Regions from separate parts of the Rossellomorea sp. DUT-2 genome, predicted to be linked through region 1. Evidence: riboswitches for the same ligand, from Rfam matches in the RefSeq annotation. Region 1 holds a riboswitch; each other region holds the start of a gene.
What was found. A riboswitch is a leader RNA that binds a small molecule or an ion and turns the genes downstream of it on or off. The one in region 1 is predicted to bind cyclic di-GMP.

Region 1 (4,268 bases):
CCTCTTACCGAACGTTCTCCGATTGACGCTTCGACGCTTCTTTCTGCCCACTTGGGAGATGGTATAATGATGCCTTCTCGAAACCCGTCAATTAATAAGACAGTGCTTCCTTGTACGATGGCATCGGTCAATTCTTGATACTGAGTTGTCGTTTTCACATCTGCCGATTCAACTATTCTTTCAATGATTTGATCGATGAGTGATTCATTAAAACCTTCAGTCTCGAATGGTTCTAATAAGCTTGACCACAAAATCCTGAATAACATCTGCATCGATAATTCCGTCCAAATAGACAATATTCATTTCAAGGGAACCTTCGCAGCCAGAAGGCTATATATTTCTTACGATAAGGTCAGAAGTATCGTGAAAGGTATTCTTTATATTTTCTATATTTTCTTTTAGGCACATTCACATTGCTATTTTTAGCATCCTTTATCCTCCATAAAAGTTAAAGAATAAAATGAGAATAGGGTAACAATCTCTATAAGAAAGAGAAGCACATAGTTAGATAAACTCTGTGCTTTTTTGCATGCTATTTAAAGTATTCTTTTCGTTATGAATAATCCCATTGAGAAAGACATTCACCTTTTGAAAAAAGAAATAAAATAAGGAAAATGATTAGTTCAATAAATAAAAAATATCCCAACCTCATGCTATACACGAAGTAAACCTTAACGTGAAGGATGATTCGGATGATATGAAAGATAAGGATACAAAAGAGCAATACAATGACGATATTCACAAGTCTATCTCTGTTTCGATACATAGACAGAGTGGGGACGGTTCCGTCTTAACCTTTCCCTTACGACCGTCCCCGGTTTGCATGAGTTGCATTTAAAGAGCCTATTTAACCATAGTGGTTCGGAACACGCTCTTTATATTCTCCTAATATGTAACACAGAACCCATTACCTACACTTACTCTTTATTTGTAGTAAGTTTTTCTAACTTGTTAATGGTTTGATCAATTTCATTTTTAGATTCTGTAACAATTCTTTGTAAGTCTTCTGAAATTTGATTAACTTTTATTAGTTCATTTGTAATATTTTCAATGTTAGCATTAACCTCTTTAATGGCATTATTAGCATTCACAGAGAGCTTCCTCACTTCCTGGGCTACTACATTGAACCCTCTCCCGTGTTCACCCGCTCTGGCTGCTTCAATCGCCGCATTTAAAGAAAGCAAGTTTGTTTGAGAAGAAATATTTTTTATCGATTTCGACGTTTCATCAATTAATTTAATTTGTTCTTTTAAAGACTCTAATGCTTCAACTTTTTCATTAGAATTGTCCATAACTGAGTTAACTAGATTATTCGGCATGCTCTTTAATTGGGAAATGATCTCTATCGTTGTATTTTCCCTTTTTGTAATGTCTGTGGCAATTTTCAGGACTGCATGGACAGAACCCTTTTCATCTAAAATAGGAATATATGTTGCTTCCAGCCAAAGTTTGTTTCCCTGTTTATCAACTCTTTCAATTTTTTCTTGAGATTTTTTCCCTTTCCGGAGGTTGTCCCACAACACTGTATATTCTTTGCTTTGGCTATATTCCATCGTGCAGAACTGTTTGTGATCCATCCCTTGCATTTCCTGTACCCGGTAATTCATTGCATCGGCGAAGTTATTATTTACCCAAATTACCTTCCTGTCTAAGGAGAACTCTATCATAGCCAAATTTGTTTCAAGAGCTAATAGAACATCCTTTATATCTAAAACTTGGGTGCTTGCCTTACTAGTTAATTGGTTCATATACGTATCCCCTTCTTTTGAACATTTGCTTATGTACTCCATTATTCATTCATCTTTAGGTTTCTGGGCATAGAAAGTAACGTTCTATAATAAAAAAAGCTAATCAAACAGTAAAGTTCAATTAGCCGGTTGCGCTAGTTGCTCCCCGATTATCCAAGCGCCCACATACAGATAACCATTCATCGCATCTAAATTAATATATTTAATATATCGACACATTCAAAAAAATATTTAGACTACAAATAGGTGAAGAAATAGATATTGGTAATTATGGATACAGTGGGGACGGTTCCGTCTATACTAGATTCCCGAAAAGTAGAGTAAGAACCGTCCCGGTTTGCACAGACACTCTAAGATGTCATTCCAAACGTGCCTCTTTTCCGGACAGTCTTGAATCCTATACGTTCATAAAGCTTTATGGCTCCGGGATTGTTTTGATTCACGTGGAGGACGACGGATTTCATACCATCTTGTCGGAGGTCTTCTAAGCATTTACAAGTCAATACAGCAGCGATCCCTTTTCCCCGCCACTCCTTAATCACACCCACTTGAATGATATACCCGATTGTATCAGTCTCATGATCGGTTGCAATGAAACCTACCGCCTGGTCATTGACAGTTACGATATAGGACCGTTCCGGTAGAAAATCAGAACCGGACGATATCCACTCCACCCACTTCTCCCCGGGCCACCCTGGAAAACCGGGACGGTCCTTGAATGAAGCCTCGTAAACTTCATAAAATCGCTCTTTCAATGACGCTGACCAACTTTTGAAAATAAATGGAAATGGTGTTTCGATTTTAGGGATGTCCGTTAAGGAGTGTTCCATCACATATTCTTGGAATACCAACTCATAGCCCTTTTGTTGGTATTCCTGAATGATATCATCTGTTATGTTTTCACATTTAATGTTCGTCACGTTGTTCATCTATTTCTGTCTCCGTTCCATTCAATTTAGAGATTTACATACCTTGATAATCTGAAGATACCACGCCCTTTGCATCTGGTCTACGCTTTTAGGTAATCTGCTGATTGATCTATTTGGAGACTGTGATCAATGGTTGGTCTTTAACATTCTATTTGACAAAAAACAAACAATTTTATATTATGTTTATAAAATAACAAACATATTTAAATTTCGTTTATATAAAAATTGCGCAAAAGATAAAAGAATAGGATGTGTTAAGGAATGGAGCTTTCCAACTTGTTTTGGAGTGCCTCTTTGGAAGAAATGAAAAGAGGTTTTATCGAAGAAGAAGATTCCTTTATTTGTCTTATGTGCGGAGAGATCCTTGAAAAAGGCATGGTCTATCCTTACGAAGATAAATTTTACCTCGCTGAAAAATATATGGGTGTTCACATTGAACGTACGCACCTGTCCGTATTCGATTATTTAATTGGAATGGATAAAAAGCTCACGGGTCTGACCGATCACCAAAAACGTTTATTGACCCTCTTTTATCAAGGGAAAAATGATAAAGAAATCAAAGAAGAACTGGATATCGGAAGTGCGTCCACTATCCGGCATCACCGGTTTGCTTTAAAAGAGAAGGAGCGTCAAGCCAAGACCTTCCTGACCATGATGGAATTGCTGAAAGAAAAAGACGAAAATGCCCCGACGTTTGTACCTGTTCATAAAACAGCCACCATGGTGGACGAACGGTACAATATTACACAGACCGAACAGGAGCAAATCGTAAGTAAGTACTTCTCTGACGGGGCATTGACGAAATTCCCCCCAAAGGAAAAGCAAAGGCTGGTCATTCTTCGTGAGATTTCGAAACAGTTGAAGAAAGACGATATGTACGATGAAAAAGAATTAAATCATGTATTAAAAGACATTTATGACGATTATGTGCTTATCAGAAGATATCTCATTGAATATGGGTTTATAGACCGTAAATCCGACGGGAGCAAGTACTGGTTAAAGAAGTAAAGAACTAACAGGAGGTCTAATCATGGATCGTAAAAGAGAGTTAAAACAACAGTATAAAGAAACACCGGTTGAAGCAGGTGTCTTTCAAATCTTAAATCAGCAAAACAATAAAATCTATATCGGAAGCACGAAAAACTTGAAGACCCTGAACGGGATCAAGTTCATGCTTGAAAACAATGGATTCACCACCAGCAAAGGGTTACAAACCGAATGGATCCAGTACGGGAAAGACGCATTTACATTCGAGCTATTGGAAAAACTGAAAAAGAATGATGATCCATTTGTGACTGAAAAAGAAGCTCTGGATGAGTTGGAAGAAAAGTGGTTGGAGAAACTGCAGCCGTATGGAGAACGGGGGTATAATCAGAAGTAGGTACGATGATCACACAAAAACGCTCAGGATGATCTCTGAGCGTTTTTGTTCATGTCTTTTGTTGGTTTATTTTTATTGAACATTCAAATTATACTTAATCATTAACTCCTCCTTAGGACCATTAAAACTTTTCCACTCACCGTCCTCGAATATTTCTAACACTTCCCCTTTACCTGATATAAACTCAATGGTCTTATCGTCATCTTTGTA
Region 2 (4,268 bases), on a different contig from region 1:
ATCGCCTCATTTGTCTTAAGTAACTATAATGAGTTGCCGATAGAGTTTATTGGACAAGAAACAATTATTAATGACTACTGTGTTGTTCCGGGGAGAAGCAAGAAGAAAAATCAATGGAATCAGTGGAGAATAGGGGCTTTTCTAAACTAAGATACTGGAGGAGAATTATGAGAAAGGAATTGTATAAACCGATTATAGGTTATGAAGGACTATATGATATCTCCGAATCCGGAAAGGTGTATTCACACCGATCTAAAAGAACACTTAAAAGGTGTGGGGACGAATATGGATTTCATATCGTTAAATTATATAAAAATGGTAAGGCATCTAATCATAATGTATTTGAATTATGGAAAGCAGCCTTCCCAGGTGCGAATGACACTGAATTTAAAGGAACTAAAACAATAATATATAAGTGAACTACATTCAGGTTTATAAAAGGTCTACTGAAATCAAGTAGTCTTTTATCTTATATGATTTGACCTATATTTTTTACAGGTTAAAAGTAGATTAGTAGTGTTTTTGCTAAAATAACCTAGACTATCTAAATTTCCAATAAGAACTTTATACAACCTATTAATTATAATAAATTTTATATAAGGAGGATGAAATGAATCAGATGTGGGTTTTGGAAATAAATGAAGGTACAGTTACTATATTAAAAGAAATAGAAAAAATTGAAGGAAACGAAATTAATGTTGCATGCGAAAAACTTAATTCTCTGTGGAAAGAAATAAATTTTATGCAACCAATCACCGAGGAATTTAATGAATACATAAAGTGTGTAGAAGACGAAAAAGGGTCTACAAATAAAATTATAAGACAGTTAAATAATTATTTGAGTGCTTATAAAGGTTTTATTGATCGCTGGAGAACTTTTTTAAGTAGAAATAAGGAAAAAAGCTATGGGGAATTCTTTGATTTAGCTTTATCTGAAATATATGATAGGTGTTTTGAGTATAGGTTTATTTACAATTTAAGGAATTATGCCCAACATGCTGGTGAGCCTGTATCAAGTATTAGTAGATCATTTAAAGGAACGAAAATTATATTAAGCAAAGAACATTTTATTACTGAACATAATGGTATGCAACGATCATTTAAAAAAGAACTAGAAAGTATGACAGAAAAAGAGTTAGATGTAGATAATGCTATTAGAGTAGTCCATCAGGAATTGACTGAGCTACATGCGAAATTATTTAATAGACAATTAAATTCATTAGGTAATGATTATTTAATGGCAGCGGTAATAGTATTAAATTTTTATAAAAAATATAATAAAAATAAAGGTGAAATTGCATTAACTACTCGTAAAACTATTGAAAGTCTAAGGGAATTGCAAGAGGGTTCTTCACATAAGACTGTAAATTGGTCACGTATCCCCAACAAGCTTGCTGAGACGATCATAAAAGGGGTATATATAAAATATAAATTTAAAGGAAAGATTGTTGGCAATTCTTCAGGTTTCCCTTTTATGTATGAGCAAAAATTGGCAATTAAGATGCCTTGTTTTGAAACTGGCAGTAAATATGTTGAACACAACAACTTAACATGGGTTCAAGTTGGAGAAAGTACTGGAACAGCTTGGCAAGATGGGTACGATAGGTATTTCACTATTTATATGCCAGTAGGGTTATCGATGAAGGAGTACAATGATAAATTCGATTCATTTAAAAAGGAAATTGATGAGTTTTTTAATAGAAAATGAATTTAAATTGTACGATTATTAAACGAAGCTAATAAAATATTTATAATAAAAGGATATTTGACGATATTCTTTTTATAATGGACTCCATTCTGGACCATTAAAATGTGTGAATTATTCTTTATTCTACTAATAGAAAATATTCCTTAGCTCAGAGAAATATCTCTGAGCTTCTTTTGGTGCAATTATTTTAGTCCTCTTTATTCCTTTGTTTTGCCTGGAACACAACATACTCAAAATGCTTCTTAATTTCCTCTAGAATTGTAGCAACCTCACCGACAAAATTAAATTTTTATTGAGTATGTGATCCATAGAGCGAAGCAAATATAAAACATCTAGACCTCATAGAGTACGAGATGATCTATTTAGAAATTCTCTAATTTCATCGATAGAAATTCCTAGGTTACGAGCCTCAATAATGAGTTCAATCCATTCTTTGTCTAGTTTATTTTCACAAGTATTTTCAGTAGTCAACATTTTACCCTCCTAAAATATGTACTATTCTAGGTAACTCAGCCGTCATTGCTGTTTATAACCTTAGACCTGTAGCTTTGCGTCCCAATCTTTCGAAAAGCTTCCTGTTTTCAAAAATATAGAAAAATGTAAAATAATAGTACCACTACCGTTTACCGTAATAAATAAAATATAAAACAAAAAGTTCGACAACATTTTCAGTTTATGTCGCACTTCACGGGGGCTTCCGTTCTACCCCGGCTACCGTAATCATATGATATAAAAAATGGTCAACCAGAAATATCTGGCTGACCTTATAATACGAAAGGGGGATTTAATTGAATTCTACTGAAAAAAGCTCGGAGAATCTTCTCTGAGCATTTTTGTGTGGCTATTTTAGTCCTCTTTATTTCTTTGTTTTGCCTGGAACACAACATACTCAAAATGCTTCTTAATCTCCTCAATATCCTCAGAAGAAAGATCCTTCCACTTTTCAATATCAAAGAAACCAAATTGCTCTATGCCATACTCCTTAACGAGTTTGTTGACTTCCTCAAGAGTATCTTCTTTAGTTTTATTTTTCTGATCACGTCCAAGTAAGTAATCAACTGTAACCTCAAAAAAGTCAGCGATTTTATTTAATGTATCAAAATCAGGCTCACGATTCCCTTGCTCATACATAGCATAAGTAGTTCGGGCAATCCCCAATATTTTTGCGATATCTTCTTGGCGTAGCTTCTTATCTTTTCGAAGTTCAATTAGTTTATTTTTTAACATTGGAACTCCTCCAACCTATTTTTTCGTCCATATTCGTCTTATAACGTTAATTATAGCGTCGCATTTCGTGACAAAAAATAAAATACACAAAAAGTGTAATATTATATTGACACTACACAATATGTGACATATACTTAAATTACACATAACGTGACATCAAGGGGGGTGAGCACATTACAAGGCAATGGTTAATAGATATTAGAAAGAAAAAATCAATGACTCAACAAAGCGTTGCTGCCAAAGCAAAAATAGCTAGATCCACGTATGCAATGATTGAAAGTGGAGAAAGAAATGCATCTGTTCCGAATGCTAAAAAGATTTCGAAAGTACTTGATTTAGAATGGACGATTTTTTTTGAAGATGAATGTCACAATTCGTGTAATGTTAAGAAGGTGATCTAAATGAACCAACCATCAGATGAAACAATCAAAAAAATCCTAAGCTACTTCTTAAAAACATCAGTTCCAAGAATCATTGAAGAACGCAAACAAAAATCTGAAAAAGCAAGTTAACTTCATTTTATGAACTCAGCCCGAACATTGAAATCCATATATAGGTAAAGGAAGGAGCAACCCTTATGAAAGTCATGGAAGGGGAGGAGCTTGCTAGTGCGAGAAGGCGCAAAGGTATAACACAACACCAACTATCGTTAAAGCTTCCGATTTCAAGAGAAAGCATTGCAAAGTACGAAACGGGGAGACAGCGTTTCCCTAGAGATTTAAGAGCTCTAACAGCTGAAGCAATCGACGATGAAGAATACTATTTCGTTAGATGGAACGAATCAGCTGGGGATGTATCTATACCCTATCTAAACGGAGAGTTCATTGAACATCATCCAACAGCTATGATGCTTCTGGTCAAAAAGGAATCACTTGAAGCTCTAGAACATCTCGAAAAAGCATGTTGGTACAAACCAGTAAGATCTCAAAGCGATACAGAGCGAGAGGAAATGAAAAAGGTTGCGTTTGAAGTATTAGATGCTGCAGCCAGTATGATCAACCTTGTCGCTCTAATATCTAAAGAATATCAATTCTCGATGATACAGATTTTCAAACAATGGAGATTAACCCTAAAAGCACGGAGGTTACAAAAGTGATCACTCAAACATTTAAAAATGAAGATTTACGTAAGGCAGTGCAACATCAAAGATGCTCCTGGAATTCGATTCAGGCAATTGAGGAAAGAATGGAAGAAGGAAAATACAAAGAAGCCATGTTATCAGCGGTAGATCTACTTAACTCGATTAAAGAGCTTGATAGATTGGCAGAGAAGAAAGTAAAGCACGATGAATTACATCATATTACTCAAACATTTGTGAACGTCATGATGAATC
Region 3 (4,268 bases), on a different contig from region 1:
TACGGGAAATGGGAGGCAGTATCGGTTCTTATTCAAGTGGGAAGTATAACAGCATAACCGATATTGAGGGAGTGAAGGTCGGACATAAAACCCTTCACTATGAGAATGAGGGTACCGTGGTACGAACGGGTGTAACAGCGATTTTACCTCATTCCGGCAATCTCTTCCGTGATAAGATATTCGCGGGTTGCCATGTGATCAATGGCTTTGGAAAAACAGTCGGGACGATTCAAATGGAGGAGCTGGGTGTCATTGAAAGTCCGATTCTCTTGACGAATACTCTTTCAGTAGGGGATGTGTTAAAAGGGACGGTTCAATATATGCTGGACGAGACACCTGAAATCGGAGACACAACGGGAACAGTAAATGTCGTTGTGGGAGAATGCAATGATGGCTTCCTCAATGATATCCGTGGCCTTCATGTGAAGCCCGAGGATGCACGGGAAGCCATTCTTCATGCACAGTCGGGGCCTGTCGATGAAGGGTGCGTTGGAGCGGGGACGGGAATGCTTTGTTTCGGGTATAAAGGTGGAATAGGGACGAGTTCCAGGGAGTATTTTTTTGGAGGTGAGAAGTATACGGTGGGTGCCCTCGTGTTAACAAATTTCGGTCAGAGGAAAGATCTAAGGGTTCCCATGCTTAACAACGGGGTGGATCAAAATGCACCTGATGGATCAATCATGATCATCCTTGCGACGGATGCACCTCTAAACGAAAGACAGCTTAAACGACTGGCGAAACGTGCTTCATTCGGCCTTTCAAGAACGGGCTCATATGCAGCTCATGGGAGTGGTGATGTTGTTCTGGCATTTTCCACTGCACACCGCATTCCACATCAGCCTTCCAGTGATAATACGATTCCGTACGGTTTCATTAAAGAAGACGGACCGATCATCTCTACTCTATTTGAAATGGCAGTGGATAGCGTAGAAGAAGCCATATGGAACTCTCTCTGTAAAGCGGAAACCACAACGGGGAGGGATGGACAGAAAGTGGAAGCGATACCTTTAGATTTACTTTATGGACTGATGAAATAAGAACTGTTCGTTTCCTCTTTAGGATTTTTTCTTTAATGTAAATGTATTTAACCATCAGATAAATGGGGTATACCATACATATACGTACGAACTTTTTGTTGAAGGAAGTGACAGTCATGAATGATACCCCTATGCCTCTTTCGTTTTTCCAACAGCCCACTTTGGAACTTGCAAAGTCTTTGTTGGGATGTGTGTTAGTGAAAGAGACGGAGGAGGGAACAGCTTCAGGTTATATTGTGGAGACGGAAGCGTACTTAGGGCCAGCGGATCGGGCGGCTCACAGCTATGGGAATAGACGGACGAAGCGGACGGAAGTCATGTTTCAGGAAGCCGGCAGGATCTATACATATGTTATGCATACTCACTGCCTGGTCAATGTAGTGAGCGGGGAAAAAGAAAAACCCGAAGCGATTCTCATTAGAGCGGTCGAACCCCTTGATGGCTTGGAGCTAATGGAAAGAAGAAGACCGGGTCATGCAAGAAAAAATTGGACAAGTGGTCCAGGAAAGCTGACAAAAGCGTTAGGCATTACCATGGAGGATTACGGGGGCAGCTTTTTGGAACATCCTCTCATCATTTCAAAAGGGTACCAGCCTGAAGACATCGTGGAAGGAAAACGAATTGGGATAGATAACTCCGGAGAAGCCAGGGATTATCCGTGGAGGTTCTGGGTAAAGGACAATCCTTATGTATCAAGATGATTATTTTTGAGAATTTTCTAATAATCCATTAAAAAATAACCCATAAGTACTAGGTTTGTGGTATATTTTTCTTATAAGATAAAAACATATACTGACAATTCGAATGGGAGCTTTGAACCTAAATGATAGATGGGCGCTTACATTTAGGGGAGCTAGTAGCGCAACCGACCACATACGAACGTAGGAATACGTTTTTGTGTGGTTTTTTTTATAAACTATAGAGAGTATAGGGGTCCTATGAATATCTTTACTATTTTTCAAAACGACTATATTTATCATGATTTTCAGCCCTTATATGAAATGGGCAAGCATCAATCCCTCTATGCATATGAGGGCCTGTTACGAAACAAGTATAACGAAAATCCCGAAAATGTTTTTCAGTCTGCGATGAAAGCCAACATCTTGTATAAGCTTGATACCTTATCCATTTCAAAAGCTCTTGAAAGCTTTACAGAGAAGGGGCTGAAGAATTGTAAGTTATTTCTTAATATTTATATCACAACGATTCTTCACCCAAGCTTTCATACCTATTTTTATGACCTGATGAGGAAACACCCGGACATCTTGGGGCGTCTCGTGCTGGAGATTAATGAGTCGAGTGCAGAGGAGCTGTGGCAGAACCCAATATTAAAAGAGTCTCTTAAAGAACTTAAGCAATATGGCGTTTGGTATGCGATTGATGACTTCGGGCAAGGGACCTCCTCGATCAAGAAATCCATTGAATATGAACCGGAAATCATTAAACTCGATCGTTATTTTGCTTTGAATCTGGCTCAAGATGAGAAGAAACAACGATTCCTTTCCTTTTTCAATCAATTCTACGGTAAGGATACGTTAATTGTGTTAGAAGGCATTGAAACCAAACAGGATATGCAAGTGGCAAAGGATATTGGGATTACAATCGGGCAAGGCTATTATCTGGGTAGGCCGAGTCGATTATTAGCTTAAACAGGAAGGGTGACTCTGAAATGTAGGAGTCACCTTTTTTCGTGGCCATCTGCCATGGGATTGTCCGAATTAAAATAAAATTGAAAATATTTTACATTTCCATTAAACTGAGGAAAAAGAGAAAAAAAGGGGATCAGGGTATGAGGCTTCTCACATTTCCGCTGAAATTTATGTTCTATTATATTCTCGGATTAATCGGTATTTTAGCCGTGAGTATTGCTCCTGAAGTATTTAAGGAGAAGGGTCTGTATAATTTTGTCGGGTTCATGGAAGAGTTTTTTAAGTTTGTTTTTGTATTTATGGACGGGGAAAATTGGAGCTATTCCTATAAAGGGATAACCGTCGATTTTCTGGACATGCTTTGGGGACCTTATCTGTATTCTTTACAGATTATCGGTGGAGCATTGGGCTTAGGCCTGGGAATAGCCTTCATCCTTACCATCTTCACAGTGTTCTTGCCCCGATGGGTTACGTCTTCTCTAAAGAAAGTATTAAATCTCTTTGAGACGGTGCCTGACTTAATGTTTGCGTTTATGCTTCAGCTTCTCATTGTCTATGTCATTAAATATTTTGGTGTGGAACTGATGAATTTCACGGAGTATGGGGAAGAAAAGATCTTTCTTGCACCAATCATCACATTATCGATCATTCCCATGATCTCTTTCTTTCGAATTCTTCTTTTTATTATGGAAGAAGAAATGCTTAAACCACATATTGAGTTTGCCCAAAGTAAAGGAATGTCGAAAGGCAGAATCCTCTTTGCTCACGTATTGAAAAATATTTCTCCCAGCCTGTTTTATCATGGAAAGCTGATCATATGGGGGATGCTTTCGAGCTTATTCATCATTGAAACGATTTTTAATATGAGGGGAATCACGTATTATATCCAGGACTTCAGACCAATGGTCATAGCCATCTCACTGATTATGATATACACGCCTTTTTTTGTCGTGTATCAAGGTGTATATCTATGGATTAATCGGGAGGGAAGCGTCGATCACACCAAATATAAAAAGGATAAAACGAAGTGGAAAGAATGGAAGATATGGAGCTGGCTTTCTACTATTAGACGGCTTTGGTGGCAGCATATGCATAATGGGAAGTTTGCCATAGGGTTTAGTGTCATCTTTCTCTTGATTGCTGTCAGTTTCCTTTATCCAATGATGAAAGAAGATCCGATTAAACAAATTCAGTTCATGAAGAACGATGAGGGACGAATCATCAGTGCACCTCCGCATAAGCCATTTGGGGAGATGATATTGGGGTCCGATTTCTTCGGGTATAGCATCCTCGATCAACTGATTGTCGGGGCAAAGTATACCCTCCTCTTTGCACTGGTTGTCGCGTCTCTAAGGGTGATAGGTGGATTCTATCTTGGAATAGTCTATCATTTTCATTTAAAAGAAAACAGGAAGAATTGGCTTGATCGTATGGTGGATTCCATTCATTTCCTGCCACTGAGCCTCATTGCGTATCTTCTATTAAGGCCGGTACTTTGGGGATTGCCGGTGTTAGGATGGGATCACTCCATCTTTGAAAGACTCGTTTTTGAAGCTGTCGTGTTAACGATACTTGTGCTCCC

Region 2: another riboswitch for cyclic di-GMP. It lies ahead of ACOSV2_RS08710 (anti-repressor SinI family protein); the one in region 1 lies ahead of ACOSV2_RS20450 (methyl-accepting chemotaxis protein).
Region 3: another riboswitch for cyclic di-GMP. It lies ahead of ACOSV2_RS20655 (EAL domain-containing protein); the one in region 1 lies ahead of ACOSV2_RS20450 (methyl-accepting chemotaxis protein).

Annotation. Positions count from the first base shown of each region.
Region 1 is NZ_JBQPEO010000006.1:177,911-182,178, reverse strand. Features, by position in the region: gene ACOSV2_RS20455 (spore germination protein) at 1-272, opposite strand, end outside; gene ACOSV2_RS20450 (methyl-accepting chemotaxis protein) at 918-1,748, opposite strand; cyclic di-GMP riboswitch class II at 1,863-1,947, opposite strand; gene ACOSV2_RS20445 (GNAT family N-acetyltransferase) at 2,099-2,677, opposite strand; gene ACOSV2_RS20440 (DUF2087 domain-containing protein) at 2,939-3,685, shown strand; gene ACOSV2_RS20435 (GIY-YIG nuclease family protein) at 3,708-4,058, shown strand; gene ACOSV2_RS20430 (hypothetical protein) at 4,131-4,268, opposite strand, start outside.
Region 2 is NZ_JBQPEO010000002.1:574,486-578,753, reverse strand. Features, by position in the region: gene ACOSV2_RS08725 (hypothetical protein) at 1-150, shown strand, start outside; gene ACOSV2_RS08720 (NUMOD4 domain-containing protein) at 168-419, shown strand; gene ACOSV2_RS08715 (hypothetical protein) at 611-1,708, shown strand; gene ACOSV2_RS08710 (anti-repressor SinI family protein) at 2,048-2,182, opposite strand; cyclic di-GMP riboswitch class I at 2,209-2,295, opposite strand; gene ACOSV2_RS08705 (helix-turn-helix domain-containing protein) at 2,555-2,935, opposite strand; gene ACOSV2_RS08700 (helix-turn-helix transcriptional regulator) at 3,091-3,336, shown strand; gene ACOSV2_RS08695 (helix-turn-helix domain-containing protein) at 3,513-4,031, shown strand; gene ACOSV2_RS08690 (hypothetical protein) at 4,028-4,268, shown strand, end outside.
Region 3 is NZ_JBQPEO010000007.1:19,712-23,979, forward strand. Features, by position in the region: gene ACOSV2_RS20645 (DmpA family aminopeptidase) at 1-1,037, shown strand, start outside; gene ACOSV2_RS20650 (DNA-3-methyladenine glycosylase) at 1,154-1,738, shown strand; cyclic di-GMP riboswitch class II at 1,837-1,917, shown strand; gene ACOSV2_RS20655 (EAL domain-containing protein) at 1,976-2,686, shown strand; gene ACOSV2_RS20660 (ABC transporter permease subunit) at 2,827-4,268, shown strand, end outside.